One region of the Kitasatospora dryopteridis genome, then DNA from elsewhere that is predicted to be linked to it. Evidence: riboswitches for the same ligand, from Rfam matches in the RefSeq annotation. Region 1 holds a riboswitch; each other region holds the start of a gene.

Evidence for each region. A riboswitch is a leader RNA that binds a small molecule or an ion and turns the genes downstream of it on or off. The one in region 1 is predicted to bind cyclic di-AMP.
Region 2: another riboswitch for cyclic di-AMP. It lies ahead of ACQ614_RS28705 (family 16 glycosylhydrolase); the one in region 1 lies ahead of ACQ614_RS10430 (NlpC/P60 family protein).
Region 3: another riboswitch for cyclic di-AMP. It lies ahead of ACQ614_RS07825 (transglycosylase family protein); the one in region 1 lies ahead of ACQ614_RS10430 (NlpC/P60 family protein).
Region 4: another riboswitch for cyclic di-AMP. It lies ahead of ACQ614_RS12375 (M23 family metallopeptidase); the one in region 1 lies ahead of ACQ614_RS10430 (NlpC/P60 family protein).

What each region holds. Positions count from the first base shown of each region.
Region 1 covers NZ_CP192749.1:2,292,953-2,300,586, forward strand. The annotation lists gene ACQ614_RS10410 (glycosyltransferase 87 family protein) at 1-368, shown strand, start outside; gene ACQ614_RS10415 (carbohydrate kinase family protein) at 494-1,420, shown strand; gene ACQ614_RS10420 (hypothetical protein) at 1,457-2,617, opposite strand; gene ACQ614_RS10425 (NlpC/P60 family protein) at 2,794-3,861, opposite strand; gene ACQ614_RS10430 (NlpC/P60 family protein) at 4,099-5,166, opposite strand; cyclic di-AMP (ydaO/yuaA leader) riboswitch at 5,177-5,367, opposite strand; gene ACQ614_RS10435 (NlpC/P60 family protein) at 5,726-6,754, opposite strand; partial or broken gene ACQ614_RS10440 (NYN domain-containing protein) at 6,934-7,634, opposite strand, start outside.
Region 2 covers NZ_CP192749.1:6,367,939-6,375,572, forward strand. The annotation lists gene ACQ614_RS28685 (antibiotic biosynthesis monooxygenase) at 129-440, shown strand; gene ACQ614_RS28690 (IclR family transcriptional regulator) at 474-1,265, opposite strand; gene aceB (malate synthase A) at 1,458-3,110, shown strand; gene ACQ614_RS28700 (allophanate hydrolase-related protein) at 3,251-3,637, shown strand; gene ACQ614_RS28705 (family 16 glycosylhydrolase) at 3,683-4,990, opposite strand; cyclic di-AMP (ydaO/yuaA leader) riboswitch at 4,994-5,169, opposite strand; gene ACQ614_RS28710 (8-oxoguanine deaminase) at 5,426-6,808, opposite strand; gene pucL (factor-independent urate hydroxylase) at 7,005-7,634, opposite strand, start outside.
Region 3 covers NZ_CP192749.1:1,712,104-1,719,737, forward strand. The annotation lists gene ACQ614_RS07805 (ATP-binding protein) at 1-275, shown strand, start outside; gene ACQ614_RS07810 (DUF397 domain-containing protein) at 520-756, opposite strand; gene ACQ614_RS07815 (hypothetical protein) at 1,142-2,023, shown strand; gene ACQ614_RS07820 (hypothetical protein) at 2,146-4,251, opposite strand; cyclic di-AMP (ydaO/yuaA leader) riboswitch at 4,514-4,712, shown strand; gene ACQ614_RS07825 (transglycosylase family protein) at 4,718-5,902, shown strand; gene ACQ614_RS07830 (hypothetical protein) at 6,095-6,298, shown strand; gene ACQ614_RS07835 (LacI family DNA-binding transcriptional regulator) at 6,481-7,524, opposite strand; gene ACQ614_RS07840 (glycoside hydrolase family 13 protein) at 7,526-7,634, opposite strand, start outside.
Region 4 covers NZ_CP192749.1:2,712,123-2,719,756, reverse strand. The annotation lists gene ACQ614_RS12385 (hypothetical protein) at 267-461, shown strand; gene ACQ614_RS12380 (DUF6348 family protein) at 468-1,244, opposite strand; cyclic di-AMP (ydaO/yuaA leader) riboswitch at 1,615-1,779, shown strand; gene ACQ614_RS12375 (M23 family metallopeptidase) at 1,783-2,796, shown strand; gene ACQ614_RS12370 (hypothetical protein) at 2,842-3,384, opposite strand; gene ACQ614_RS12365 (hypothetical protein) at 3,908-4,144, opposite strand; gene ACQ614_RS12360 (trypco2 family protein) at 4,322-4,738, shown strand; gene ACQ614_RS12355 (hypothetical protein) at 4,919-6,430, shown strand; one part of gene ACQ614_RS12350 (IS630 family transposase) at 6,485-6,931, shown strand; one part of gene ACQ614_RS12350 (IS630 family transposase) at 6,934-7,557, shown strand; gene ACQ614_RS12345 (hypothetical protein) at 7,589-7,634, opposite strand, start outside.

The sequences.
Region 1 (7,634 bases):
TGGTGTGGCTGGTGGGCCTGGCGGCGGTGTGCCTGACCGTGCGGGGCACCCGGCAGAAGCCGGTGGCGGTGCTGATCCTGGTGGCGACGGTGCTGACCACGGTGGAGTTCCCGATCCTGTTCGGTGCGGTGCAGCGCAGCGAGCCGTGGGGCGTGGCGGTGCTGACCGCGCGCAACCTGCTGCTGCTGGCGGCCACCGTGGTGTCCTGCCGCAGGCTGTGGCGCTCCACCCGCGGGCCGGACGCGCAGGCCACGCTGGTGCTGCCGCCGGAGCCGCCGGTGCAGGGGTACCCGGTGCGCCCGGGCATCGCGTACGAGCAGGCGCTGCTGGACGATCTGGACAGCCCGCGGACGGCGCCGACCTCGTGACCGGCCGGGGCGTGCCCCGCACCTCCGAGAGCCATCGCTGAAAGTTTCTGCAAAGCCTTGCAGCCATGTCGGCGCCCCTGGCAGCATCGTGCCCCGTCAGCCGATGCCGCCTGTGGAGGGCCCGCATGCCCGAGAGCTCCGATTTCGACGTCCTCGTGGTGGGCGGTGCGGGCGTGGACACCATCGTCCGCGTGGACCGCCTGGAGATCCCCGGCTCCGACTCCGTCGGGGTGCCGCCGGTCCACGACTACGCGGGCCACACCGGCAGCGGCGTCGCACTCGGCTGCCACCGGCTGGGGCTGCGCACCAAGTTCCTCGACTTCCTCGGCGACGACCCGCAGGCCGAGCTGGTGCTGGCCGCCTTCCGCCGCGCCGGCCTGGACTTCAGCCACCTGGTCTCCCCCGCCGGCACCCCGCGCGGGGTGAACCTGGTGGACGCCGACGGCCTGCGCTTCTCCTTCTACGACGGCCGGCACCCCGCCGACCTGCGGCTGCCGTCCGACTTCTACCTGCCGTTCCTGGAGCGGGCCCGGCACGTGCACCTGTCGATCACCAACATCAACCGGGACATGCACCCGGACATCGAGCGGCTCGGTGCGACCAGCTCCACCGACCTGCACGCCTGGGACGGCGTGAACGAGCACCACCGGCACTACGCGCTCCGCGCCGATCTGGTCTTCCTCTCCGCGGCGGGCCTGGGCGGCCGGCCCGAGGAGGTCATGCGCGGGGTGCTGGCCGGGGGCCGGGCCCGCCTGGTGGTGGCCACCGCAGGCGCCGACGGCAGCTACCTGCTGGAGCGCGGCGAGACCGAAGTCCGGCACGTGCCCGCGGTCGACCCGGGCCGCCCGGTGGTGGACAGCAACGGCGCCGGCGACGCCTTCGTCAGCGGCTTCCTCGACTCCTGGCTGGCCGGGCGGCCGGCCGAGGAGTGCATGCTGGCGGGCTCGGTGGCCGGGGCGCACGCCTGCACCACCGCCGGCACGCACGGCGGCCTGATCGACGCCGAGGGCCTGGCCGCCGGGCTCGCGGCGGCCAAGACCGGCCGGCCATAGGGACTCCGGCGTCGCCGCCCCCGTTGCCGGCCGGTCTCAGCGACGCAGCTGACGCACCAGTTCGGCCGCCCAGGCCTTGGTGAAGGCGGGGAGGTCGAGGCCGAGCTCGGCGCGCAGCACGGCCTCGAGCCTGGCCGGATCGCCCATGGCGCCGACCTCCCGGTAGAGCCGGACGAGCCGCTGCGGGCCGTACCTGTTCGCGATCATCTCGCAGGCCAGCCAGGCCTGTTCGTAGGCCTGGGCGATGCCGGGGGCGCCGGCGGCGAAGTCGGCGTCGGCGGGCAGCGCGGTGGGCACCCGGCCGGCGGCGACGTCCCGGCCCAGCTCGGGCGCGATCTGCTTCGGGGTGCGGCCGGCCCCGCGGTAGCCGGTGTAGTCGGCGGCGCCCTCGGAGAGCCAGAGCGGCGTCCAGCTGCGGGTGGCGGCGCGGGTCGCCACATGGGTGGCCTCGTGGGTGACGACCACCCGGCGGCCGAGGTCGCTGAGCCCGCGGAACGCCTCCGGGTTGACCAGCACCCGGTCGGCCGGGGTGGCGGCGGGCTCGCCGCCGGCGGCCACGGTGACCGCGGCGATGCCCTGGTACGACCCTGCGGCGACGTCGAGCATCCGGGCGAACTGGGGCTCGGTCGCGGGGCTGAGCAGCAGCAGCCGGCCGGGCCAGCCGTCGCCCCACAGCTCGGAGACGGCCGGCACGGCGCGGTCGGCGACGGAGGCCAGGTCGGCGAGCTCCTCGGCCGTTCCGAGGCCGAGGACGAGGGAGCGCTCGCCCCGGGCGACCCGGGTCTCGCCGAGGTCCCAGAGGGCGGCGCTGCCGTCGGGCTCGTCCCCGGAGAGCAGCCAGCCGGCGGGGGTGCGGTCGAAGGTGAGGCGGCGCGGGAGGACGGCGGGATGCTCGTCGATGCCGCGCAGCCGGTGGGAGAGGCCCGCGGTGACGGTGAGCCGCCCGTCGGGGCCCGGTTCGCCGATCTCGCTGATCCGGTACTCGACCGCGGAGAAGGGCACGGCGGCGACCCTGGCGGCGGCCCGGTCCTGGGCGGCGCGGGCGGCCGGGGCGGTGCCGGCGAGCAGCGCGGCGCGGTCGGCGCGCAGCAGGGCGCGGGCCCGGTCGGCGAGCACGTCGTCGATCCGGGCCCGGATGCCGGCGTTCGGCACGCCCTGCGGCAGCAGGGCTGCGGCCCGCAGGTCGGCGGCGGGCACGGCGCGGGGTGCGGACAGCTGGAGGAGGCCGCCGGCGGCGAGCAGCAGCGCGGCGCGCCGGGAGAGCCGCCCTCCGGCGGGAGGTGCGGAACGGCCCGCCGCGGAATGCCGGGGCAGGTCGGTGACCAGGGGCTCGGCCTCCCCGCCGGACGGGCCGGGCTGCCGGTGGACGGTGCTCAGACCCGCACCACCCCGCTGACGGGCATGGCGTTGACGCTCTCGTAGCGGACCCGGGCGCCCGGGTAGGGGGCGTGCACGACGACGCCCCCGCCGGCGTACATGCCGACGTGGTGCATGTCCCTGTAGAAGATCACCAGGTCTCCCGGTTGCGCCTCGGACAGGCTCACTCGCCGCCCCGCGTTCGCCTGCGCCTGCGAGGTGCGCGGCAGGGAGACTCCGGCCTGCCGCCAGCTCCAGTACATCAGACCGGAGCAGTCGAAGGTACGAGGGCCGGTCGATCCGTACACATACGGAGAACCGATCTTACTGATGGCGGCGGCCAGTGCGGTAGCCGCGCGCCCGGAGGAGGCCGGCCGGTCGCCGAGGTCGGGGCGTTCGGGGCCCCGGGCGGCGCGGCGGGCCGCGGCGGCGTCGTCGTCCTCCGCCAGCCGGGCGCGCTCGGCGGCGGTGAGGCCGCCGAGCAGCCGCTGGGCGTCGCCGAGCCGCTGCCGGATCTCCTCCTTGCTCGCGGCGAGGGAGCGGCGGACGTCCTCCAGCTCGGCGAGCTTGGAGGTGGCCTCGGCGCGCCGCTGGTCGAGCCTGCGCTGGCGCTCGAGGACGCGGTGCAGGGTCTCGCCCTGGCGGCCGGCGGCCTGGTCGAGGGCGCGGGCCCGGGTGAGGTACGCGGCCGGGTCGGACTCCAGCATCAGCCGGACGGCCGGGTCGAGGCCGCCGTCCCGGTACTGCGCGGCGGCGGCGGTGGCGAGGTCGGTGTAGAGGCCGTTGAGCTCCTCCTGCCCGGTGGCGACCTGCTCCTGGAGGTGGGTGGCCTCGTCCTGCAGCCTCCGCTGCTCCTCCTGGGCGGCGTTCGCCCGTTCGCTGGCCTGCTCGGCCTCGTCGTAGAGCCGGTCGACCCTGGACTTGACGTCGGCCGTCCGCCGGGAGGGGTCGGTCGGCGCTGCGGGGGCGCCCCAGGCGCCGGTGCCGACGGAGGCGCCCACGGCGGTGGTGGCCGCGGCGGTGAGTACCAGCGCTCGGGCGAGGGCGTGACCGCCCGGCAGTTGGGGGCGACGGTGCACGGACATGCGGCGGCGGCTCCGTTCCTGCGGCCGGACGCCCGCGGCCGCCCCGACGGGCGGTCGTCCTCGCGGAGGTCCGGGGGCAGACGTTAGCGAGTCCCGCCGATCTAGTCCAAACCCTGCCATCCGCGAATATTTGACCTTCAATCGGACATTCGGCCGAATCGGCCCACCTGCCTGCGGGAACGGCCGCGGGCCCGGCCCCTGGGGAGCCGGGCCCGCGGCAGGCCGCCGGACGGGACGTCAGACCCGCACGATCGCCGAGATCGGCATCGCGGTCGCCGAGACGTAGCGGACCACCGCGCCGGTGTGCGGCGCGTGGATCACCTGGCCGCCGCCCACGTACATGCCGACGTGGTGCCGGTCGCCGTAGTAGATGACCAGGTCGCCGGGCTTGGCGTTGGCGATGTTGGTGCCGACGTTGGTGCCCGCACCGGCCTGCGACTGCGAGGTCCGCGGGATCGACACGCCGGCCTGGCGGTACGCCCACTGCATCAGACCGGAGCAGTCGAACTGGTTGGGGCCGGTGGCTCCGTACACGTACGGGGAGCCCAGCTTGGACTTCACGGCCTCGATCGCCCGCGCGGTGTAGGACCCGGTCGGCACGTCGGCGGTGCCGAGGTCGGTACGGGTGGTGTCGCGCGAGGCCCGGTCGGCGGTGGACTTGGCGGCAGCCGCGGCACGGGCCTCGGCGGCGGCCAGATCGTCCTTCTCCTTCTGGGTGAGGGTGTTCAGCAGGGCACTGGCCTTGGCCAGCTTGCCCTGGAACTCCTCCTTCTTGGCCTTGAGGGCCCGGGTGCTGGTGTCCAGCTCGGCGAGCTTGTGCTCGGCCTCGGTCTTCTGGACGTCCAGCTTGGCCTGCTCGGCCTTGAAGGACTTGAGCGTGTCGGCCTGGGTCGCATTCATCCGGCTGACCGCCCCGGCCTGGCCGAGGAAGTCGCCGGGGTTGCTGGAGAGCATCAGCTTGACCGTGGGCGAGATGCCGCCGTCGCGGTACTGCTGGGCGGCCACCTCGGCGAGGCGGCCCTGAACGCCGCTCACCTCCGCCTGCTGGCGGGCGACCTGGTCCTGGAGCTGGGTGACCTGCTTCTGCAGGTCCTGCTGCTTCTCGGTCGCCGCGAGGTACTCCTCGTTGGCGGCCTCGGCCTGCTCGTTGAGCTGGTCGACCTGGGCCGCGACCTGCTCCTTGGTGGGTGCCGGGTCGGCGTACGCACCGGTCTGCGAGGAAAGTGCCACCGCAGTGGCGGCTGCCGCAGTCAGGATCGAGGCGCGGGTACGGCCGACGGGCTTGGGACGACGATGGGACGCCACGAAGGCGGACTCCTTCTTCCTCACACCGCCTACCGGGTGAGCTGACGGGTTCGGGCCGGAAGCATTGCCCTACGACGCCTCACGGCCACCCCTGCACGGTCCGCGGTCCGATCCGCGGCCCGGCCGGCGCGGCCGACCTGACGCCGATTCACCCCGGGGGAAACGTGGTTCCCCGGCTCCGTTCGACAGCGCCCCCGCAGGGGCTCCCCGTGGGCAGTCGGACTGCCCTGCTGCGTCGCGGACTCGGCGGTGACCGCCACCGTCGCCCGGGTTGGGCGCTCGACTGTGCGGCGGTCCGTGGGTCATGACCCTAGTAACCGATCCGTGATCCGTTCAAATCCTTGTCAGAAAAACATCGGGGGAATGTTGTCGTGAAAATGTGATTGCGACTGCCCGTGACCGATAATCCACGCTCGGCTGACGAGTTTTCACCGCACGCCCGACAAAGCCGACGCCCGGGCGTGTCGGAGATCACACAGTGATCACGACGCGCCCGGGCGTGTCATGCGACGTCAGAAACGCCGCAGGTGAGGCATATGTCTGAATTGCTACCGATGGGTCAGACGCGGCGAATGGTCTTGATCGGCAGGATGTCCGCATCCATCAGCTTCACCACGTCGCCGGTGCGCGGCGCGTGGACGACGAGGCCGTTGCCGACGTACATGCCGACGTGGTGCGCGTCCGAGTAGTAGATGACGAGGTCACCCGGCTGGGCGGCGGCCAACGAGGGGACGCGGGTGCCGACGCTCGCCTGCGACTGCGAGGTGCGCGGCAGCGACACGCCGGCCTTGGCGTACGCCCACACCATCAGGCCGGAGCAGTCGAAGGAGTTCGGGCCGGTGGCGCCCCAGACGTACGGGGTGCCGCGCTTGCCCATCGCCGCCGAGACGGCGGTCGCCGCGTAGCCCGCGGCCGGCGGCAGGCTGCCGACGTCGTAGCGGTCGTCGCTGCGCGAGGCGCGGTCGCTGCCGAGGATCGCGGCGCGCTCGGCGGCGGTCAGCGTGCTCAGCAGGCGCTGGGCCTCGGAGAGCTTCTTCTGGACGTCCGCCTTGGCGTCGTTCAGCGCCTGGGTGGAGTTGTCCAGCTCGGCGAGGATGGCCGCGGCCTCCTGCTTCTGCTGGTCCAGCCGGCGCTGCTGGTCCCGCAGGCCCTTCAGCGTGGACGCCTGGGTGTCGGTGGCCTGCTCGTTGCTGGACGCCCGGTCGAGGTAGTTGTCCGGGTTCGAGTCCAGCATCAGCGCGACCGTCGGGTCCACGCCACCGGTGCGGTACTGGTCGGCCGCCACCGCGGACAGGCCGGACGCCACCTGGGAGAGCTGCTCCTGGCCGCGGGCGATCTGGTCCTGCAGCTGGTCGGCCTGCTTGCGGAGCTGGTCGGCCCGCTCCTTGGCGCCGTTGTACTTCTCGGCCGCCTGCTCCTGCTCCTCGAGCAGCTTGTCGACCTGGACCTTCACCTCGTCCTTGCTCGGCTTGGCCGGCGCGGCGTGTGCGGCGGCCTGGGCGGAGAGGGCGACCGCAGTCGCGGCGGCAGCGGTGAGCACGGTGACCCGCGCGCGGCTCGGCTGCTTGGGACGGCGGTGGGAGGCCAAGGGACTAGCTCCTTCTTCCTGCTGGACTCACCCGATCGAGTGGACGTCCGGAAAATAGGTTTGACGCCAGACCCTAGTGAAGATCCGCCCTCGGCGCCACTCCCCGCCCGGGCGAACTTGTCGCGCGGACCCGGATTTCACCACCCCGACACAACCCCGCCACCTGGGCCGACGGCCCGTCAGGGCCTGGCGAGCCGGTTGAGCAGCAGAATCGACGCGACCGGACGCGCTCCCGCCTTCCGCACGCCGTCCGCGACCTCCTTGTCGGTGGAGACCACCACGACCGGCCGGCCCTGCGGCTCGGCCCGCACCAGGCGGCGGATCAGTTCGTCCGCGGTCTCCCCCGTGCGGCTGAAGCGGACCCGGACCCCGCGCGGCGGCGCCATGATCACCGGAACGTCCAGGTCCTGCCCGTCGAAGACGCAGGTCACCTCGGCCTGGGTGCGCTGCGCCAGCATCGCCAGCCCGCCGAGCAGCCGCATCCGCTGCTGCTCCAGCGGCAGCGCCGGATAGCCGGTCTTGGTCACGTTGTAGCCGTCCACCACCAGATGCACCTGAGGGATCGCCAGCAGCTGGTCGAGCAGCGCCGGGTCGTCCTCGGCCAGCCCGCGCCGGGCCACGTCGTGCGGGTTCGCCGAACCGGGCTCCACCGCGTCCACCAGATCGGCTGGCCGCAGCTGGGAGACCGGCAGCGCCAACTCCCGCTGCAGGCCCTGCGCCGACTGGAGCACGGTGTCGAGCAGCAGCCGCAGCCGCATGTCCTCCACGCTCCGGCCCTCGCGCGCCGAACGCGGCCGGCCTCGGCGGCCGTCTCCAGCTCGGTGATCCGGTGCCGCAGCCGGCGCGCCTCGCCCTCCGCCGCACTGCGCTCGGCCGCGGC
Region 2 (7,634 bases), 4.1 Mb from region 1:
CACCATCGGCCCCGATATCACTCTATGCAGTTGAATGATCACGTCAAGTGGTCGGCCGGAAGCGCCCGTTCGGCGGCTGCGCGCGGCGACCGGACCCGGCGTACGTTGGAGGTCCGGAGGTGAGTGCCATGACCGAACAGGTTCTGAGTGAGGTCGGCGCGGTCGTCGCGCCGGAGCGGGAGGCCGAATTGGTGGCCCTGTATCGCGAACTGGTGTCCGGGCCGTTGCCCGAAGGCCTCGTCCGTACCGAGTTGCTCCGCGGCCCGGGCGGTCACTGGCGGGTGCAGAGCCTGTGGCGCGACATGGCCGCGCTGGAGGCGGTGCGCAACGCACCTCAGCGACCTGCCGCCCCGGCGCTCTTCCGCCGGGTGGGCACCGAGCCGGAGCTCACCGTGTTCTCGGTGGCCGCGGCGCAGACCGGGGAGCTCAGCCTGAGCTGAACCCCCCTGCCGGTCACGGGTGCTGGCGCCCCGTCAGGGCGCCAGCACCCGGCCGAGCCGGGCGGCGATCTGCCGCATCACCGGTACCAGCGCGGTGTCGCCGTCCTGTGCCTCCAGGGCCCTGATCCGGGCCTCGGGGCCGGACACCGACAGCGCGGTCGGTGTCGGGGCGCCCGGCACGGCGACCGCGATGCAGCGGACGCCGATCTCCTGCTCCTGGTCGTCGACCACGTAGCCGGAGTCCCGGGCCGCCGCCAGGTGCCGCAGCAGTTCCGCAGGGTCGGTGTGCGTGTACGGGGTGTGCGCCTGCAGCGGCCGGGTGCCCAGGACGGCGCGGGCCTCGTCCTCGGGCAGCTGGGCCAGCAGCGCCTTCCCGACGCCGGTGCAGTGCGGCTGCACCCGGCGGCCGACCTCGGTGAACATTCGCATCGAGCGCCGCGACTGCACCTGCCCGACGTACACCACCTCGCCGCCCTCCAGGACGGCGAGGTTCGCCGTCTCCCCGGTGGCCTCCATCAGTTCGGCGAGGTAGGGGCGGGCCCAACTCCCCAGCAGCCGGCCGGCGGTCTCCCCGAGCCGGATCAGCCGCGGGCCGAGCGTGTACCGACGGGCCGTGTCCTGTCGGACATATCCCTGCTGGACGAGGGTACGGATGAGACGGTGGATCGTCGGCATCGGCAGGCCGGAGCTGGCGGACAGCTCGCTGAGCGCGGCCGTGCCGCCGGCGTCGGCCAGGGCCTCCAGGAGGTGGAAGGCGCGTTCGACGGACTGCACGCCGCCGGAGCGGTCGGTGCCTGTCCGGTCTGCGGCGGGAGTGCTGGCCACCGGTGTTTCCTTCGCTGTCGGGGGAGGAGTAGAGTCCCGGCGATCGCATCAACAAACCGTTGAAATTCTGTATCGCGGAAACTAGGCTCCACTGTACAGAACGGAACCCGCCCGCAGGGGGGTCCGGATCTCGGGAGTTCCCGTCGGAGGAACCCCCAGTGCTGGCTCAACCGTCCAAGGAGTGTCCTGCCCATGGCTGCAGATCAGGGACCTGTCGGCGCATCGTCCGCCGCCCCGGTCGTCACGGTCGCCGGTCCGCGCGTCGCCCGCGCCGAGGAGGTGCTCACCCCGGAGGCCGTCGCCTTCGTGGTCGGGCTCCACCGCGCCTTCGAAGGCCGCCGCCAGGAGCTCCTCGCCCGACGGAAGACCCGCCGCGCCGAGATCGCCGCCGCCGGCACCCTCGACTTCCTGCCCGGGACGGCCGACGTCCGGGCGGGCGACTGGAAGGTCGCCGAGGCGCCCCGCGCGCTCCAGGACCGCCGGGTGGAGATCACCGGCCCCACCGACCGCAAGATGGTGATCAACGCGCTCAACTCCGGCGCGAAGGTCTGGCTCGCCGACTTCGAGGACGCCACCTCGCCCACCTGGGAGAACGTCGTCTCAGGCCAGCTCAACCTGATCGACGCCTTCGAGGGCCGGATCGACTTCACCTCGCCCGCGGGCAAGGCCTACACCCTGAAGCCCGCCGCCGAACTCGCCACCGTCGTCGTCCGCCCGCGCGGCTGGCACCTCGACGAGACCCACCTGCTGGTCGACGGCACCCCGGTCGCCGGCGGCCTGCTCGACTTCGGCCTCTACTTCTTCCACAACGCCGCCCGCCTGCTCGCCCGCGGCACCGGCGACCCGAACTCCGGCCCGTACTTCTACCTGCCGAAGACCGAGAGCCACCTCGAGGCGCGGCTGTGGAACGACGTCTTCACCCACGCGCAGGCCGAGCTCGGCATCCCGCACGGCACGATCCGCGCCACCGTGCTGATCGAGACCATCACCGCGGCCTTCGAGATGGACGAGATCCTCTACGAGCTGCGCGACCACGCGGCCGGCCTCAACGCGGGCCGCTGGGACTACCTCTTCTCCATCGTCAAGAACTTCCGCGACGCCGGCGAGCACTACATCCTGCCGGACCGCAACAGCGTCACCATGGCCTCGCCGTTCATGGCCGCCTACACCCGCCTGCTGGTGCAGACCTGCCACCGCCGCGGCGCCCACGCGATCGGCGGCATGGCCGCGTTCATCCCCTCCCGCAGGGACCCGGAGGTCAACGCGGCCGCCTTCGAGAAGGTCAAGGCCGACAAGGACCGCGAGGCGGCCGGCGGCTTCGACGGCTCCTGGGTCGCCCACCCGGACCTCGTCCCGGTGGCCCGCGCCAGCTTCGACGCCGTGCTCGGCGACCGCCCGCACCAGAAGGACGCGCCGCCGCCCGCCGAGCCCGTCACCCCCGACCAGCTGCTCGACATCGCCGGCGCCGGCGGCCACTGCACCCGTGCGGGCCTGCACAACGCCGTCCAGGTCGGCGTCCGCTACATCGAGGCCTGGCTGCGCGGCCTCGGCGCCGTCGCCATCTTCAACATGATGGAGGACGCCGCCACCGCCGAGATCTCCCGCTCGCAGATCTGGCAGTGGATCAACAACGGCGTCGTGCTCTCCGACACCGGTGAGAAGGCCACCGCGGAGCTCGTCCGCCGGCTCGTGGCCGAGGAGCTCGCCGAGCTCCGCACCGAACTCGGCGCGGACGCCTACGCCGCGGGCCGCTGGGCCGAGGCCGCCAGGCTCTTCGAACAGGTCGCCCTGGCCGAGGAGTTCGTCGACTTCCTCACCCTGCCCGCGCTGCCCCTGCTCGACTGACCCCAACCTATCCGCCCGCGGGTGTCCCGCCGCCCCTCCAGGTCGTCGAACTCGCCCGCCACATTTCACCGTTCCGTACGGCTCCCGCCGCCCCGGCACCGGGAGCCGTACGGAACGCCTGTTTTCGGAGGCACTTCCCCATGGCGCTCATCTTCTTCAACGGCCAGGCCATGACCGGCGGACCGTTCCACCCGCTGGTCGCCGAGTACCTGGTCGGCCCGGTGCGCACCGCGCCCGGCCACCGCTTCTTCTCCGTCCGGGACGTCTGCCCCGGGCTGCTGCCCGACCCCGGCAGCGGCTCGGCGATCGAGGGCGAGCTGTACGACGTCCCGCTGGAGCACCTGCGCGACACCGTCCTGCCCGGCGAGCCGCCGGAGTTGGAGCTCGGCGTGATCGCCCTGGAGGACGGCACCCCGTGCCTGTCCATGGTGCTGCGCCGAGGCGAACTCGAGCGCGGGGTGCACCGGGAGATCACCGGCCACGGCGGCTGGCGGGGCTACCTCGCCACGCTCGGCCGCACCGCCTGACCGGCGCCCCCGGGGGGAGGGCGCCGGTCAGGCGGACGAGGAAGGTCAGCCGGCCTTCCAGAACTTGACCGAGTCGATGGCGATGTCCGCCGAGGAGCCCACGGCGGGCACGGTGCCGCCGAGGGCCGTCTCGGACTGCAGCACCCAGTGCATCGCGTTGCCGGGGATGCGCGCGGTGGAGCGCCCGATCACCTTGCCGTCCAGGTAGAAGGTCACGCCGTCCTTCTGCCAGTCGACCGCCGAGGTGTGCCACGCGCCGGCCGTCGGGACGCCGGTGGAGAAGGCGTCCTGGTCGCTGCCCGAGGTGGCGTCGGCGCGGTGCATGAACGCACCGATCTTGCCGTTCAGGTCGCCCTCGGGGAAGTCGATCTCGCCGTGCTGCGGCCAGATGCCGTCGTCCGGCCAGAGCAGCCACGCCATCTTGTAGCCGGCGGCCGAGGTGGCCTTCCAGGTCACCTCGAAGCGCCCGTACTGGACGCCGTCACCGCCGGCGGACGGGAGCTTGGGCACCGGCGCGGAGACCCAGGTGCCGGAGGCGTCCCGGTTGAGGTGGAGGTTCATCTGGCCGTTGGCGATGGACATCGTCTTCGACGGGGCGTAGGTGCCGTTCTTGCTGGTGTCCTTCCAGCCGTCCGGGTAGGCCCACCACTTGCTGTCCACCGCGGCCGGCAGCCCGGTGCAGTGGCTGGCGGTGATGGACGAGCCGTTGGAGCAGCCCTTCCAGCTGCCGAGCGGCACGTTCACGCCGTCGAAGTCGTCCGACCAGGTCGGCGCGCCGGCCGTCGAGGTGGGGGAGGAGCTCGCCGACGGGGAGGCGGTGAAGCTGGGGGCCGACGTGGTCGGGGCCGCGGACGGCGTGGCGGGCGCCGAGGTGGCGCTCGCCGTGGGGGAGGTGCTCGGCGCGACCGGGGCCGTGGTCGGGCTCGGGGCCGGCGCCGGGGTGCCGGTGCTGCGGACGTCCAGCGTCTGCACCGGGAGGTTGTGCCAGCGCCGGTTGCCGTCCTGCCAGGTGCCGAAGGCGGTGTAGACGCCGGCCGGCAGGGTGCGGGCGGCGGTGGTGACGGTGACCCCGTCGGGGCAGATCTGCACGTTGCGGGCGGTACCGGGGAAGTCCAGCTTGTTGCCGGCGGCGTCGCGGACGGCGACGCCGATTCTCCGGGCGGTGAAGCAGGCGGAGGAGTGGACGGACAGGGAGGCGGCTGCCGCGGTGTCCGCGGCGATGGCGACCGGCGCGAGCCGGTCCTGGGTCACCTCGGGCACGTTGGCGGCCTCGGCGCTGCCCAGGAAGGGGACGGCCAGCAGGCCGAGCCCGGCGACCGCGCCCACCTTGAGGGCGATGGCGGAAACAGGCATGGAGTTGTTCCTCGACGACGCCTGCGAGGTGAGCTGTCGGATTCGGGCCGTCAGGTGGCCCGGCCGCCGGAGGGCGGCTTCACCCCGAGCCCTGGCCGTCCGCGAGCATGCAAGCGGGGCCAGGGCGACTTACCTGGTTCCCCCGCTCCCGTCCGTGTCGCATCTCGCATTGCCGTCACCGGGCGGACGGGACTCGGCGGTCCCGGGACGGGGCCCGCATGGCGCGGGCGTCCGAGCAGGTTAGCAGTGTCTTCCCGGAGGGCAAGGCGCCGGACAGCCAGTGTCAGGTCCATCACATCCGGGCACGCCGCAGCCCCCGGACCCTCGCCGTGGGTCCGGGGGCCGTGCTCCGGCCGGCCCCGGCCCGCTGCGGGCCGGCCGGGGCCGCGGAGTCCGGGTGGCGCACCGTCCCTGGCGCGGCCCGGAGTCCTGGGATCAGACGCGGGAGGCGAGCTCCTTCGCGGCGCGGGCGCAGGCCAGCGCGATCCGGTCCTCGTCGACGGTGGTCAGCACGCCCTTCTCGACGACCGCGTTGCCGTTGACGAAGAGCACGGCGAGCGGCGGCAGGGCGCCCAGGGTGAGCGCGGCCACCGGGTCGGCGATCGAGGAGTGCATGATGCCGTCGATCTTCCACAGGGCCAGGTCGGCGAGCTTGCCGGGCTCGATCGAGCCGATCTCGTTCTGCCGGCCGAGCACCCGGGCGCCGCCCATGGTGCCCAGGCGCAGCGACTGACGGGCGGTCAGGGCGTCCGGCCGGCCGTGCAGGCGGTTGATCAGCAGGGCGTTGCGCAGCTCGGTGCCGAGCTCGCCGGACTCGTTGGAGGCGGTGCCGTCCACGCCCAGGCCGACCGGCACGCCGGCCTTCAGCATGTCCGGGACGCGGGCGATGCCGGCCGCCAGGCGGGCGTTGGAGGACGGGCAGTGAGCGACACCGGTGCCGGTCTCGGCGAACTTGGCGATGTCGGAGTCGTTCATGTGGACGCAGTGCGCCATCCACACGTCCTCGCCGAGCCAGCCGGTGGACTCGAAGTAGTCGGTCGGGCCCATGCCGAACAGCTCCTTGCAGAACTGCTCCTCCTCGGCCGTCTCCGAGCCGTGGGTGTGCAGCCGGACGCCCTTGCGCCGCGCCAGCACGGCGGACTCCTTGAGGAGTTCGGTGGAGACCGAGAAGGGGGAGCAGGGCGCGAGTGCCACGTGCAGCATCGAGCCGAAGGAGGCGTCGTGCCAGGTGTCGACGGCGGCCTCGGAGGCGATCAGGATGTCCTCGGTCCTCTCCACCGCGTGGTCCGGCGGCAGGCCGCCGTCCTTCTTGCTGCGGTCCATGGAGCCGCGCAGCGCGGTGAAGCGCAGGCCGAGCTCCTGCACGCCCTCGATGGAGGCGCCGAGGATGTCGCCGCCGCCCTGCGGGAAGACGTAGTGGTGGTCGGAGGCGGTGGTGCAGCCGGACTTGAGCAGGGCGGCGGCCGATCCCTGGGTGGCCGCGTGCACCAGCTTGTCGTCGATCCGGGCCCAGGTCGGGTAGAGGGCGACCAGCCAGTCGAAGAGGATGTTGTCCTGGGCGAGGCCGCGGGTGATCCACTGGTAGAAGTGGTGGTGGGTGTTGACCAGGCCGGGGGTGACCAGGTGCCCCTCGCCGTTGATCCGGCGCACCACGTTGTCCAGCCACTGCGGGGCCGGGCCGTCGCCCACCGACTCGATCCGGTTGCCGAGGATCACCACGTGGCCGCGGGCGTACTCGGTGTCGTTCGCGTCCACCGTCGCGACGGCGACGTTCTCGATCACGATCCGCTGGTCGGCGGGTGGGGGCTGGACTGCCATGGTGTGAACTCCTATGGGGGCGAGGGCTGAGGGGGCGCCGCGGGCGGAGCGGCGGGTGGTGCGGCGGGTGGTGCGCCCGGGCCGCCGGACGGGGCGGGCCGGGCGGGCCGGGCCGGACGGGGTGCGGGCGCCGCGGGGAGGCACAGGTGCCCCGCGGCGGCCGTCCGGCCCGTGGGCGGGTGCGCCGGCCCGGCCGTCAGGCGACGGGGATGACCGGGACGACGCCCTCGCGGTGCACGGTGCCCTCGATCAGGCCGTACATCCGGTCGGCGGCGTAGTACACCTCGTTCTCGTTCTTGAGGCCGAAGGGCTCCAGGTCGACGAGGAAGTGGTGCTTGTTGGGGAGCTCCAGGCGGACCTCGTCCACCTCGGCGCGGTTGTTGAGCACCCGGGTGCCCATCGCGTGCAGGGTCTGCTGCAGCGAGTAGGAGTACGTCTCGGCGAAGGCCTCCAGCATGTGGCGCTTCACGTGGTTGTACGAGCGGTTCCAGTTCGGCTGGGGCTCGTTGTCGCGACCGGTGTAGCCGTACTTCCAACGGGCCGTCACCTGGGTGGCCAGGATCCGGTCGTAGGCCTCCTGGAGGGTGGTGTACTTGTCCTTGATGTAGCCCCAGAACTCCGAGTTGGTCGTGTTCATCACGACCAGGTCCTTGAGGCCGGAGATCACCTGGACGGACTCGCCGTCGTAGACGATCTCGGAGGTGCGTACCTCCTGGCCGTTGCGGACGAAGGAGTGGCCGACCTCCTCGGAGCCGATGAAGCGGGCGGAGCTGTCCGGGGTCCGGATGCGGTCCCAGGTGTACTCCTCGATCCGGATGCGGGCGCT
Region 3 (7,634 bases), 580 kb from region 1:
CGGGCCGGCTGCAGGCGGCGGACAGCCGCACCCCTATACGCATAAGCCTGGTGCACCGCGCCCCGCAGGTGGTGTGCGCGGTGAGCGACCCCAGCAGCCAGGGCCCGGTCGCGCGGGAGGCGGACTTCGTGGCGGAGTCCGGTCGCGGCCTGCACCTGGTCGATTCCTTCAGCAGTTCCTGGGGCTGGCACCCGCTGGCCGGCGCGGGCAAGGTCGTGTGGGCCCTGTTCGAATCAGCCCCGGCCACCGGCACCGGTCGGCACCGCTCGGCCTGATCCCCGGGAGCTGCGGCCCCGGGAAGCCGGAAGACGGCCGCAGACACAACCGGGCCGCCGTGGCGACCCTCCACGACGGCCCTCATATATCGGTGCAACGACCACTGGTGCAACAACTGCCGGTGCGAACGACTGCCGGCGCATCGCCCACCGGCGCGGCACCGCCCGGCAGGACCTCGCCGGCACAGCGCCCGACGCCCGCCCGACGCACCGGGCCCGCGCGCCGCCGCGGGCCGGCGCCCCGTCAGGTCGCCAGGTGGTCGAACTCCCCGTCTTTCGCCCCGAGGAGCAGTGCGGCTATCTCGGCACGGGTGTAGATGAGCGCGGGCCCGTCCGGGAAACGGGAGTTGCGCATGGCGACCTCGCCGCCCGGGAGGGCCGCGAACTCGACGCAGTTGCCCTGCGAGTTGCTGTGCCGGCTCTTCTGCCAGACCACCCCGTCGAGGTCCGTCGCCGCCATGCCGTTGTACGTGTCACCCATGGTCTTCTCCCAAAGCCTGGCGTTCGCCTCACTTGACGTGATGATAGCTGGCCTGCACGTGCATCAGCACGGGACAAAGCGCGTGCATTTGACTCATCAGTAGCGTCGAATCCGGGTGCATCAAGCCGGGCAAACCGGGGCAAGCCGACCCAGAGGTCCACCGGGACGATCACGGTGGGTGCGGGCGGCCCTGCGGCCCGTCGATCTTCAACCTTCGTATCGGAGCTTACGCGCAGTCACATCAGCCACTGTGAGCCGCGTCACGCACGCATCCGGCGCACGGCGTAGAGCTTTGCGCGCTTATGTCCGGGCTTGCGCCGTCACCACCAACCCCTCACGGGAGTCGACTGCAGTCCGGACCCCGGAATGTCCTACGATCTCCGCCATGAGCACCGCAGCCATCCCGGGCGCGCCACTGCCCGTCCGTACGCCAGGCTCCCGTGCGCGGGGGCGCCACCGCCGTCCCGAGCGCCCCGAGGTCCCGGCCGGCTCCCCGGCCCTGCTGCTGGCCGTGCCGGCCACGGCCGGCCCGGAGGCCCGCCCGATCGTCGACGAGCTGCTCTCCATCGTGCGCGGCGAGCAGCCGGGCATCGAGATCGCCGCCGGCTACCTCGCGGACGAGGCGGAGGACGCCCCGACCGTCGCCGGCCTGCTGGCCATGGCCGCCGGCAACGGCGCGCCGCCGCCGATCGTCGTCCCGCTGCTGCCCGGCCCGCACGGCTTCCTGACGGAGCTGCACGAGGTCGCGGCGGGCGCCGGTTCCCCGGTGACCGATCCGCTGGGCCCGCACCCGCTGCTCGCCGAGGCCGTCCACGTCCGCCTCTCCGAGGCCGGTCTGGCCCGTGCCGACCGCGCCCGGCTGTTCGCCATCGCGACCTCCGCCGACGGCGTGGTGCTGACCGTGTCCGGCGGTGAGGAGGCCGCTGCCGCGGCCGGGATCACCGGCGTGCTGCTGGCCGCCCGCCTCGCGGTGCCGGTGGTGGCCGCGGCGCTGGACGTGCCCGGCTCGGTGGCCGCCGCGGTGGACCACCTGAAGGCCACGGGTTCGCAGCGTCCCGCGCTGGCTCCGCTGGTGATCGGCCCGGAGGCCGACTCGGAGCTGCTGGCGACCGCCGCCGAGGAGACCGGCTGCCCGAGCGCCGCGCCGCTGGGCGCCTACCCGGCCGTCGGCCAGCTGATCGCCTCCACGTACCTGGCCGCGCTGCCCGCGCCGGCACCGGTCGAGGAGCAGGCCGCCGAGGCCGAGGAGCCCGCGGCCGAGCAGTGAGCACGAGCGAAGGGCCCCGACCGGAGCGGTCGGGGCCCTTCGCCATGCCCCTACGCGCACACCGGGCCTGCACAGCCCTCACCGGATCCGCATGAAACGGGAGTCCGCGTCGGGCCCGCTCCTCAGACGGGCAGCCGCCGGGTGGGCGCCGCAGCGTCCGCGAGCCGGATCGAGGGGGTGCTGACGGCACGGGGCGGGCCGTCCACGGCGACGGGTGCCGCCGCCGCGTTCCACTGCGGCTTGCCGGCGCCCGGCTCCAGCCGCACGGCCTGACGCTCACCGGCCCTGCGCAGCACGATCCGGGTGGGCGGCGGGGACTGCGGGTCCAGCCAGACCTCGTTGCCGCCGAAGGAGCAGTCGAGCACCGCGATGTCGTCCGGCTCACCGTCGGGGGCGGCGCGGAAGGCCACTCCGGCCTTCCGGTAGCCCGTCAGGCGGCTCCGGCCGATCGTCACCGTCGTTCCGGCGAGCTGGTGCTTGGCGGTGGCGACGGCGTAGTCGGACTGTCCCGCGGCGTCGATGAGCATGCCGTCGAAGACGGTGCCCTTGTCGCGGCCGAGGGCGTGCACGGCCACTCCCCCGGCGGCGTTGCCGTACAGCACGCCGGAGGTGTAGTCGAAGTCGTTGAGGTAGGCGCCGTGCTCGATGCCCCAGCCGCCGTTGTGGTAGGCCACGAAGCGGTCGACGGTGTGGTGGTGGCGGGCGTTCAGCCAGACGAAGATCCCGTTCTGCAGGTTGTTGTGGGCGAGGCAGCGTTCGAAGGTCCAGACGCCCTCGCTGGTCTCCGGCCACTCGTAGCCGGAGGCGCCGGCGGCGCCCTGGACGCCGACCGCCACGCAGTCGCGGGCGGTGCCGCCGGTGCCCGCCCCGAGCGAGAAGCCGGTGAGCCGGTAGCCGCGCGGGGCGGGCTCGTACACGGTGCGGGAGGCCACGCAGGACTCGTAGGCGATGTCGTCGGACGGCTCCTGCGGGGTGCGGGTGTCCGTCGGCCCGTCCCACCAGTAGGCGTCCTCCCAGGTGTCGTGGCTGATGCAGCTGCGGAAGGTGATGCCGTGGCTGGCGTGCGGGACGAAGGCGTGGCTGCCGGCGTCGCGGACGACGACGCCCTCGACGGCGGTGCCGCGGGAGGCGTCGCCGAGCATGTGGAAGTGCAGCCCGTACCGGCCGAGGACCGGCTCGGTGACCGGGGTGCCGTTCCAGGTCTCCTTGCCCGCCTTGCGGGGGCCGACCCAGCGGAGGGCGGCGTGCCGGACGTCGGCCCGCCGGGAGCTGGTCAGGTGGACGTGGGTACGACCGCGGGGGGTGCCCTCGATCCGCACGCTGCGGGTCAGGTTGAGCACCTCGGCGCCCGCGGTGACGCCGCCGCCGACCGCGACGCGCGGGTGGGCGTGCGCCAGGGGTGCGGTCAGCGTGACGGTGCGGCCGTCGATCCGTCTGATCGTGCACAGATCGTACCGGGTGGAGAAGTCGCCCTCGTCGGGGGGTCCGGTCGGGGTGACGGCGAGCTCGTCGCCGGGCTGCCAGCCGGTCGGCGGCTCGGCCAGCTGCAGCTCGGTGGCGCCGGCCTTCAGCGCGGCCGCGGCGCGCACCCACGCGGTCTTGGCGGCGCCGTCCAGTCGCAGGTAGCCGGAGCCGGTGACCCAGAGGCCGGTGTCCCCCTCCACCATCGTCATGCCGCCGCCCCGGAAGGACCGTTCGTCCGCAGAGGGAAATCTCAGGGCATGCACGGAGCCGTCCGCGGGAGCCAGCACCAGGGTGCCGCGCACCTCGACACTGCCCGCCGAGGCCAGCGCGACGCTGCGCCCGGGGGCGAAGACCAGCGAGCCCCCCGGCTCCACGAGCAGCGAGCCGACCGCGGCATCCGCGTCCAGCAGCACCCGGTCGGAGATCCGCACGGCGCTCTTCGGGCCGGGTACGGCGCCGCCCCAGCCGGCCGCGTCCGACCAGCGGCGGCCCGTCAGATCGACCGGGGAGGGCGAGGGCTCGGCCGGGGCCGGGGCGGCATGCGTGTGCCCGGCAGAAGCCCCTGCAGGGCCCGCGGAGGGTGCCGCGGAGGCCGGCGGCGGGGCGGACGGGGCGGCGAGCGCCCGGCGGGCCAACTCCCCGCCGCCGACCGCCGCGGCGGCGACCGGTGCGGCGATCCAGCCGAGCAGTCGGCGGCGCCCGGGGCGGCGGTGCGAGCCCACCCGCCGCGGCGCCCCCTCGGGCATCCCGTCACCGTGCTCCATGATCGGCCCACCCCTCCCCCCGGGGCCCTGCCCGGGCCCGACGCCTGAAGCATAAACAAGCCCGTTTCAGCCCAAGAGTTTTGCGCAAAAGCGGCCGAAGTCGATCACAATCACACCGAAGAATCGATCATGAATTCATTCAAGATCGACTGTGATCGGCATCACACATGTTTGCGGTTTGAACTTAACTCTGTCTAATGTCCTCCCACGTTCGTGGTCACACGGACCCAGTTGGCCCGAACGCCGAGTCCTGCCGGCGGTCCGACTGGCAATGCGAAACGCACTTCGGCAGGGGCGGGGGAACCAGGTAAGTCGCCCGGGAACGGCCATGCGCCGTTCCTCGGCTTGGGGTGAAGCCGCGCGCGCGGAAACAGCGGAAAGACCGCTGCCTCCGCGCGGGCGGCCGGGCAACTCCAGCCCGAATCCGACAGCTCACCTCGCAGGCGTGGGAGAGGAACGCTCCTTCATGCTGTCCATCAACTCCAAGCGCGGCCGCCGCATTCTCGCCACCACCGGCGTCGTCGGCATCGGTCTGTCGATCCCGTCCCTCGCCGCCGGCACCGCCTCCGCCGCCACGGTCGCCACCTGGGACAAGGTCGCCCAGTGCGAGAGCACCGGCAACTGGCACATCAACACCGGCAACGGCTTCTACGGTGGCCTCCAGTTCACCAACAGCACCTGGTCCTCCTTCGGTGGCGGCGCCTACGCCGCCCGCGCCGACCTCGCCACCAAGGACCAGCAGATCGCCATCGCCGAGAAGGTCCTGGCCGTCCAGGGCCCCGGCGCCTGGCCCGTCTGCTCGGTCAAGGCCGGTCTGACCAAGGGCGGCCCGGCCCCGGAGATCAACCCCGGCGGCTCGTCCTCCACCACCACCGCCTCGACCGGCAGCAGCACGGCCGCCAAGCCGGCCGCGCCGAGCACCGGCTCCACCACCGCGAGCAGCGGCTCCACCGCCTCCGCCGGCACCTCCCAGGACGGCAAGGCCTGGCAGGGCAAGAAGTCCTGGCAGCAGAACCGCTGGAACCACGGCGGCACCTACACCGTCCGGGCCGGCGACTGGCTGTCGACCATCGCCGAGCGCAACCACGTCCAGGGCGGCTGGCAGAAGCTCTACGAGCTCAACAAGTCGGTCCTGAAGCAGGGTCCGCACTCCATCTACCCGGGCCAGAAGCTGTCGCTCGGCACCGCCGCCACCGCCCAGGCCGCCCAGGCCGCCCCGGCCAAGGCGCAGGCTGCCCCGGCCACCGCGGTCAAGGCGAGCACCACCACCACGGCCGCGAAGGCCGCCACCGGCTCCAAGGCCGCCGCGGTCAACTTCGCGCTCTCCAAGGTGGGCCAGGCCTACATCTACGGCGGCACCGGCAACGGCGGCTGGGACTGCTCCGGCCTCACCCAGGCCGCGCTGCGCGCCGCGGGCATCTCCGTCCCGCGCGTCGCCGCCGACCAGGCCGACTACTCGACCCGCGTCTCGCTGGACAACCTGCAGCCGGGCGACCTGCTGTTCTGGTCCAACAACGGCGCCAACTCGGGCGTGCACCACGTCGCCATGTACATCGGCGACGGCAAGTACGTCGAGGCGGCCAACCCGCGCGCCGGTGTGCGCGTCCAGACCATCGCCAACTGGGCGCCGGACTTCGCCGGCCGGGTCTGATCCACCCCGCCCCGGCGTCCCGTACGCCGGGGCCAGGCGCCCGAAGCCGTAACCGGGTCCCACGGCCCGGGCGCCCCTCTCCCGACCGATGCCCCGGAGCAGCCTTCCGCCGCTCCGGGGCTTCGGCCTGCCCGCCTCTTCCCGCTTTCCCGCCCGGATAGGCTGACGCTCCCCCGGAGTTGAGGAGCCGCCATGGCAGCGAAGGTCACCGTCACACTGGACGCCGATCTGGCGATCGAGGTCATGCTGGCCGCCGGAGCGGGCAACCCGCAGGACGCGGTCGAGCTCGTCGTCCGCGACTACCTGGCCCGCAGCCGGCGCACCGAGGCCCGCACCGGCGACGCCGCCGACGCCGAACGCACCGCCCGCCCGCACCGCACCGTCGAAGAGGGCTGAGGGATCGCCTGACGGCCCCGGAGGCAGCCACCAGGGGCACTGAGGGCACCTCCCAGCGCCCCTGGTGGCTGCCCGCGCCCCAGTGGCTGCCACAAGGCCCCCCAGAGACGGCTGCGGCCCCGGAGAGAGGGCTCTCCGGGGCCGTACGGGTGTGCCGCTGCCCGGTGGGGCTCGACGGGGGGTCAGCGCACGCTGGCGCCGGTGGAGCCGCGCATCACGAGCTCCGGCTGGAACATGAACTCCGCGCGCTGCGCGGGGTTTCCGCCGACCTCCTCGAGGAGGGCGTCGACGGCGGCGGTGGCCATGGCCTCCACCGGCTGGCGGATGGTGGTCAGCGGCGGCTCGGTGAACGCTATCAGCGGCGAGTCGTCGAACCCGACCACCGAGACGTCCTGCGGCACGGACAGTCCGCGCTGCCGGGCCGCGCGGATCGCGCCGAGCGCCATCATGTCGCTGCCGCAGACGATCGCGGTGCAGCCCTTGTCGAGCAGCACACCGGCCGCGGCGTGCCCGCCCTCCACGCTGAACAGCGTGTGGTGGACCCAGCCGTCGGCCTCCTCCTCGGTCAGCCCGAGGAGTTCCTGCACGGCCGCCCGGAAGCCCTCGACCTTCCGGAGCACCGGCACGAAGCGCCGCTGCCCGATCGCGAGGCCGATCTTCGTGTGGCCGAGCTCGACCAGGTGCTGGACGGCCATCCACATCGCCGCCCGGTCGTCCGGCGAGATGAACGGCGCGGCGATCCGCTCGCTGTAGCCGTTGATCATCACGAACGGCACCTGGCGGCCGATCAGCTTGTTGTACCGCTCGTGGTCGGCCGTGGTGTCGGCGTGCAGACCGGAAACGAAGACGATGCCGGCCACCCCCCGCTCCACCAGCAGCTCCACGAGTTCGTCCTCGGTGGAGCCACCGGGGGTCTGGGTGCACAGGACCGGCGTGTAGCCGTGCCGGCTGAGCACCTGCTCGATCACCTGCGCGAGCGCCGGGAAGATCGGGTTGTTGAGCTCCGGGATGATCAGACCGATCAGACCCGCGCTGCGCTGCCGCAGCCGGGTGGGCCTCTCGTACCCGAGTACGTCGAGGGCGGCCAGTACGGTCTGGCGGGTGGTCGCGGAGACGCCCGCCTTGCCGTTGAGTACGCGGCTGACGGTGGCTTCACTGACCCCCGCCTGCGCCGCGATGTCCGAGAGTCGCGCCGTAGTCACGATCCCAGAGCCTATTGCAACCATCTCAGACCGCCCACCATACGGTGCTGTCCGCTGCCAGCAGAATCTCGCCGTCCGCGGCCTCGGTGTCCGCGGAGGACAGCAGGATACGTCCGGGAGCCGGGATCCGGACC
Region 4 (7,634 bases), 420 kb from region 1:
CATGGCAGGATCTTCGCCCCGGGCTCCCGGCTAGTCCTTTACGCAGGCAGCACGAACGACCACACTGAGTCCGGGTGGGCTGGTCGATGCTCGGGGGATTGGGGGCGGCAGGTGCGGCAGACAGCAGGCGGTATCGGCGCCACGGGCACCTCCACGACGGCGGGATCGGTCGACTCGTGCCAGGGACGGTCGGCGCAGGCCGCGGTCCGGTTTCGACACGGGGTTCCAGCACGAACCCCCGCCACAGATTGAGGAAGTGAGTCCGGGTGGCCTTCTCCGTCTCCGCGTTGTTCCTGTTCGGCGTCATCGTCGTGATCTTCATCCGCAACAAGCAGCTGAAGACCAGCCACGCGATCGTCGCAGCGCTCTTCGGCTTCATGGTGAGCCAGTCCACGGCGGCCCGGCCGATCCAGGACTTCCTCAACCAGCTGGCGAAGACCATCTCGTCCGTGGCGAGCTGACCCGCCCTACTGCCCGACCCCGGCCCGCCGCCAGCGCGCCAGCAGCCCGCGCCGCACGGCCGGCGCGGCGGCCGGCGGCACCTCGGCGGCGGCCGGAGCGGCCTGCGCCGCCGCCGCGCCGTCCGGCACCAGCAGGACGAACAGCCTTGCCCAGCACAGCCGTTCGCCGCGCGGCCAGTCGAGGCCGCGCAGCGCGGCCGAGGCCTGCTCCGACACGGTGCCGTTGATCCGCACCTCGGCGACGTCCTCCCCGGCCCGGCCGCCGAGGAACAGCTTCACCCCGGTCACACCGGTGCCCGCCGACAGCGCCAGGGCCCCGGCGAGCGCCGGCAGCACCTGGTGGTCCGCAAGCCACTCCGCCAGCAGGTCGCTGCCGAAACCGAAGACCGCAGCCGGACCCTGCACCGCCTGCCATCCCGGGAGCTCCGCCGGGCGGCAGCGGTCGGCGTGCTCGCCGCGCCCGTCCTGCAGCTCCACCACGGCCGCGGCCGTGGTGGTCGCCCACATCCGTACCGCGCTGTCGAGCCGCTCCTCCTCGGTGCGGCCCAGGCCCGCCGTGCAGTCCCACACCACCGGGCCGTCCGCCTGCCCCAGGTTCAGCACGAAGCCCAGGTCCACATGGCCGGCCGCACCGCCCTCTCCCGGATGCTCGCGGACCGCCACCGCCGTCGTCCCCGGGCCGCGCACCACGCTGCCCTCGACCGTGAACCGCTGCCCGTACCGGGCGGCCATCTCGCGCACCACGCTGCGCTGGATCACGTCCAGCCGGGACTGCGGCCGCACCCGCGACTCCTCGCTCGAAAAGGGGCTCGAACACCGATCGCGAGCGAGGTTATCGGCCCGGGCCGACGGCCTGCAGAGGGGCCCGCGTGACCAGCGTCACCGGGTGGGCCATGATCCGTGCCCGGCCGCGACCGGCCGCGCACACGGGGTGTCCGATTTGCCGGACTGCTGATGATCCGGACACGTACGGTCACTGCATCGACTGCGCTCCGCCCACCACTCGCGGGCGGAGAGTGACCCTCCGGGCGGCCGTCGACGGTCCGTGAGGCCGAGACGCTTGCCTCCGAGGCGCCCATCGGGTTTTCCTCGAGTCCTGCCCGGCCACCGGCTGGGCGGGCCACCGGGCGGAACGCCGAGTCCTGCCGCCGCCCGGGGTCACGCACCATTCCGTGCACGGCAGGAGCGGGGGACCCAAGGTAAGTCGCCGCACCGGGCAATCCGGGACGGCTTGGGGTGAAGTCGCGCCTTTTCGCGACCGGGCGAACTCCCCGCCCGAACCCGACAGCTCACCTCGCAGGCGTCGGAGAGGAACAACTCCATGTCCGTTCTGGGCACCCGTCTGTCCCGCGTCGCCGTCGCCACCGGTGTGGCCGCCGCCGCCATCGCCATCCCCGCCACCGCCGCCAGCGCCCACAGCGCCCCCGCCGCGGCCCCGGCCGCCGCCCAGGCTGCTGCGCCGGCCGCCGCCCAGGCCGCCGCGCCCGCGCAGGCTCCCGCTGCCGCTCCGGCCGCCGACACCACCTACAAGGTCGTCCGCGGCGACACCCTTTCCAAGATCGCCAACGCGCAGCACGTCGACGGCGGCTGGAAGAAGCTGTACCAGGACAACCGCCAGGTCATCGGCGGCAACCCGAACCTGATCTTCCCGGGCCAGAAGCTGGCCGTCGGCGGCGCCGCCGTGCAGGCCGCCGCGCCGCAGGCCGCTGCTCCCAAGGCTGCTGCTCCCAAGGCCGCTGCGCCGAAGGCTGCTGCGCCGCAGGCCGAGGCGAAGAAGGCCGACACCGCCGCCGCCTCCCGCTCCGAGAAGCGCACCCCGGTCCAGGCCGCCCCGAAGCCGGCCGCCCCCAAGACCGAGGCCGCCAAGCCGGCTGCCCCGAAGCCCGCCGCCGCCCCGAAGACCGAGGCCGCCAAGCCGGCCGCGGCCGCCTCCGGCTACGTCGCCCCGGTCTCCTCCGGCCTGGGCACCCCGTACCACAAGGCCGGTTCCAACTGGTCCAGCGGTTACCACACCGGCGTCGACTTCGCCGTCAGCACCGGCACCTCCATCCACGCCATCGCCGGCGGCACCGTCGTCGAGGCCGGCTGGGGCGGCGCCTACGGCAACAACGTCGTCATCAAGCACGCCGACGGCAAGTACTCCCAGTACGCCCACTTCTCGGCGCTGAAGGTATCGGTCGGCCAGACCGTCACCGCCGGCCAGGTCATCGGCCTCTCCGGTGCCACCGGCAACGTCACCGGCCCGCACCTGCACTTCGAGATCCGCACCACCCCGTCGTACGGCTCCGACATCGACCCGGTCGCGTACCTCGCGGCCCACGGCGTCCGCGTCTGACGCACACCGCCGCACGGCACCACACCCGAAGGCCCGACCCGGGGATCAACCGATCCCGGGGCCGGGCCTCGGCCGTTCTCCGCCGGCCTGCGGCTGCGCGGCCGCGGCGCGGAAGTCGTATCCGCAACTCCCACAGACCAGTACGCCGCGCCGGACACCGTTCCCGCAGACCGGGCAGTCCCGCCGCCCCCGCCGGTCGGTGACCAGCCACAGCACGCCGAGGATCACGTCACCCATGGCCCAGAGCACGACGATCAGCGTCGCACCGATGCCGGTCCCGACGTTGCTCGCCTCGCAGTCCGTCAGGGCGTTGCCCACCAGGCCGTCGCAGTCCCGGGCGGTCGAGGCCACACCGGAAACCAGCCAGATCAGCATGACCAGGTTGAAGAGAAGGATCACCCAGGTGAAGAACCGCCAGTGGGGTAACCGCCACCGCTGACCGCCGCCCGGTACGTTCGTCTGCTGCCCTGTTCCCATCGGAACCACCCCGTTCCGCCGGCACACGGCCAGCGCCCGGGGACGGGGGCCGCCGCCGATGTTCGCCTCACCTTCCAGGCTCTCCCCGGCCGAATGGGCGGGCAACAGCACGACCGGCGGACTGCGAACGTGCGGACACAGAGGGCCTCGCAACAGCCTGAACAACCACCGCTCGGTCGCCCCGGAGGGGAAACGGGGTGGTGTTCGCAGGGCCCACGGGCGTGGCGCCGCGCCGCAACCCCCCCGGCCGGGGCTCGGCAGAGGGCGTGCGCCGGGGTGGGAGTCGGCGGTCTCCACTTCCGTGACGCAGAACAGAGCACGAGCGGTCGATCGTGCGGGCGGTCCGTGGACTGGTGAGCGAGGCCGTCCACGGGCACGGAACGGGCGTGGCGGCCTGAAATTCCCTCAGACGACGAAGGCCCCAGCTCTGCGATCAGGTCGCTGAGCTGGGGCCTTCGTGTTGGAGCGGGCGACGGGAATCGAACCCGCGTGGCCAGTTTGGAAGACGACGGCACTGGATGTGGGCTGAGCTGGCGACTCGCTGACCTGCGGGGGAGCGGGGCGCCTCGCCGTTGTTCCCCGGGATTCCCCGCCGAGGCCTGGCCGAACGGGCACGCAAGGGGCACGGTGCGGCTCACAGCAGCTTGTACGCCCACCGCTCGGTGGCCCAGTCGCCCGACGGCCGCTCGACCGCCCCTGAGGCCCGTAGAACGGCTACAGAGCGCGCCTCGGCGCACACCTGATCACCCGGCATCAGGAAGAGCGGCTGATCCAGCGTGAAGACGTAGCAGCCCGGCTCGAAGTCGACCCGGTTGAGCAACAGCATCCTTGGCGCGGTGATCCGCGGCCCCGCGAGCATCATGCCGGCCATGGTCTACGGCCTCGGCCGGGAGAACCAGCAGATTTACAGGCCGCTGACCAAACACGCTCTGACCATGTCACTCTCGATCTTCGGCCCAGTTTGGTCCGTCGTTGGTCCGGATCATGCCGGGAAGGGCCTTCAGTCCGGAAGACTAATGGCGGGGCCTCGCCCTCATAAGAGCCATCTGTGGAGCTCGGATTTGGCTGCATGATGCGGGTGGGTGGTTCTACGGTGGTCGCATTCATGACGGGACGTCGGATCGGGATGGGTGCAGTGGATATTCTTCTGGTGGATGCGGTGGCGGCCGTGCGGGACGAGCTCATCGCTGCGGCAGCCGTGGGTGGAAGCCATCCGGACGTGGTGTTCGCGGTGGGTCCGGTGGAGATGGAGTTCGAGGTCGAGGTACGGGCGGACGCGAAGGCGAAGGCCGGGTTCAAGCTGTGGGCCGTTGGCGCGGAGACCGAGGCTGGGGTGTCCCGGGGGCGTACGCATCGCGTGTCCTTCACGCTCACGCCTCGCAACGTCCGCGGTGGTGACCTGCTGGTCGCCGGTGCTCCGCGCCTGTCCAGCGACGAGGAGACCGAGGAACTTATCCCCGAATGATCACCTCCAGGGTGATCCCTACCGGACAGCGAGTTCAGGTTTTCGACGTGAGCGGGAGTTGGGGTGGAGCGGGGTCGCCTGATGGCGGTGACCGGGCCCGGTGGTCCGGGGTCGGGGTATGTGGTGGGTGGCCGATTGGTGCTGACCTCCGCGCACGTCGTGGGGCGGGCCGGAGCACGGGTGCAGGTGATCCACCCGGACGCGCCACGCCGTAAGGGCGAGCCGTCACCCGACGGAACGGTGGTGTGGTGCGGTACCGCAGGTGGCCGGGACGACGCCGCTCTGGTCCTGGTCGAGGAGGACCAGCGGTGGCAGGCGCCAGTAACTACGGTGCGCTGGGGGCGGATGGTCACCGATCGGCCCGGTACGGGGTGCGAGACCTGGGGCATGCCGGACGTCGCCCAGTGCGAAGGCAAGGCGGTTGAGGCCGTACAGCTGCGCGGGGAGATGAATCCGGGCAGCGGACGCAACCGGTACGTGATGGACCTTGCCCAGCATCCCCCTCGGTGGCCGTCCGACGATACGTCTCCGTGGGGCGGCCTATCAGGCGCGGCAGTGTTCTGCGGCCGCCTGCTCGTCGGCGTGGTTACCTCCGACCGAGCGCACTCCGCCAACGCGCAGCTCAACATTGCACCCGCCTACGTACTGCACCACGATTCCGACTTTCGCGCCGCCCTTGCCGCATACGGCGCCGCTCCTACCGGTCTGGAGGCAGTGGAGCTTCAGCACCTCGCCGACCCGAGCGCCTCACCCGGCGGCCCAGGTTGCCGCCTCGCATCGCCGGCGGCGTTACTCCAAGCGGGGCGGCAGATCGTCCCCTTCCATGGCCGCCAGCAGCTGCTGGACGAGCTGACGGGTTGGTGTGCCAGGAGTGGATTCGGGGCGTGGCTGCTGCACGGACCTGGCGGACAGGGCAAAACCCGCCTTGCCCACCAGCTGGGTTCGCTCCTCACCGCGGACCGGTGGGCCGTGCTGTGGCCGCGCCCGGAGGCCACGGCAGACCAACTTAGGGAGATCCGCCACGCTGCCAAGTCGCTGCTGGTTGTGCTCGACTACGCCGAAACTCGTCCCGGCCAGCTGGCTGCGGTGGTCGAGGCCGCCGCCGAGCATCCCGGCGCTACGCCGCTCAAGCTGCTGCTGCTGGCCCGGACCGCTGGGGACTGGTGGCGCCAGGCCAGCACCGCCAGCAGCCTCGCCCAGGACTACCTGGACTCCGCACACACCCGATTGCTAGGTCCTCTTGAGGATGACCCGGCCGCTCGGCCCGATGCTTACCGCGCTGTCGCCGGAGCCTTGGCCGCCTCTCTCAGCAAGGTTGAGGGCCTAGCCGGACACGACTGGCTTGACACTGTGAACAGCCTGCCCCTGCCCGCGCGGCTAGGCCAGGATGCCTACGGCAACGCCCTCACCCTTCACATGACCGCCCTAGCAGACCTCCTCGACACCACCACCAGTCCCGGTAAGCCGGCCAGCCTCAACAGGTCCGAATTGCACCATGAGTTGAGCAACACGACACGCGAGAAAGCCGAGGATGTCGAGGACCGGCTACTGGGGCACGAGCGCCGGTACTGGCGCCACGGCGCCGCCTCACACGGCATCACACCGGGTCTGTCCGCCGCCACGCTGGAGACGGCCCTTGCTGCCGCCAATCTGGCTAGCGCCGCCGACCGCGAGAACGACTACTCAGGTTGAACTCGTCTTGTCGTAGGCGCTGACGGACCTTGATCCCTGCGGTACGACATCGGAGTGCGATACGCGCAGGGGGGCGGGTTCACCGCCCAGGAGCAACAGCGTCGGGAGCGGGTGCGGCTGGAGGCCGCCGAGCGGTTCGAACGGGGCGACGGCAACCGGGTGATCGCGGTCGACCTGCGGGTCACCGTGCGGTCGGTGGAGCGGTGGCGTCAGGCCTGGCGGCAGGGCGGTTCGGCCGGCTTGGAGTCGAAGGGGCCGCAGTCCGTGCCCCGGCTCGGTGAGCGGCAGTTCACCCAGCTGGAGCGGGAGCTGGAGAAAGGGCCGCTCGCTCACGGCTGGGAGGACCAGCGGTGGACGCTGGCGCGGATCAAGACTCTGATCGGCCGCCGGTTCCACGTCTCCTACACCGTCCAGGGCGTGTGGAAGCTCCTGCGGCGCAACGGGTGGTCGTGCCAGCAGCCGGTCCGCCGGGCGATCGAGCGTGACGAGGGGGCGGTCGAGGTGTGGAAGAAGCAGGTGTGGCCGCAGGTAAAAGCCTAGTGGCGGCGCTCGGGGCCTGGCTGGTGTTCGAGGACGAGGCCGGGGTCTCGATGACGCCGGCGCGGGCCCGCACCTGGGGACGCCGCGGCCGAACGCCCGTCGTCCGGGTGCGCGGCCGCTCCCGCCGGCGCATCTCGATCGCCGCCCTGACCTGCTACAAGCCCGGAGAGCGGTCCCGACTGATCTACCGGCCCCGGCTGGACGACGGCCAGGGCAAGAGCAAGGGTCGCAAGAGCTTCGCCTGGACCGACTATCGCGACTTGATCATCGCGGCGCACACTCAGCTCGGCGGGCCGATCGTGCTGATCTGGGACAACCTGAATACTCACCTGGCCGTCGGCATGAAGGAGTTCATCGCCGCCCAGGACTGGCTCACCGTCTACCAGCTGCCCCCGTACGCGCCCGACCTCAACCCGGTCGAGGGCATCTGGTCGCTGCTGCGACGCGGCTTCCTGGCCAACGTCGCCTTCGCCGATCCCGACCACCTCGTGCAGACGGTCAGACGCGGCTTACGGAAGATCCAGTATCGGCCGCAGCTCATCGACGGCTGCCTGACCGCGACCGGGCTGACCACTGCTTTGCCGTGATCGCGTCCAACCCCGGCAGGTCTTGAACGGATCAGCGAACGCCACGTGGTCCGCGAGCGATGATCGGCGAGCCACCG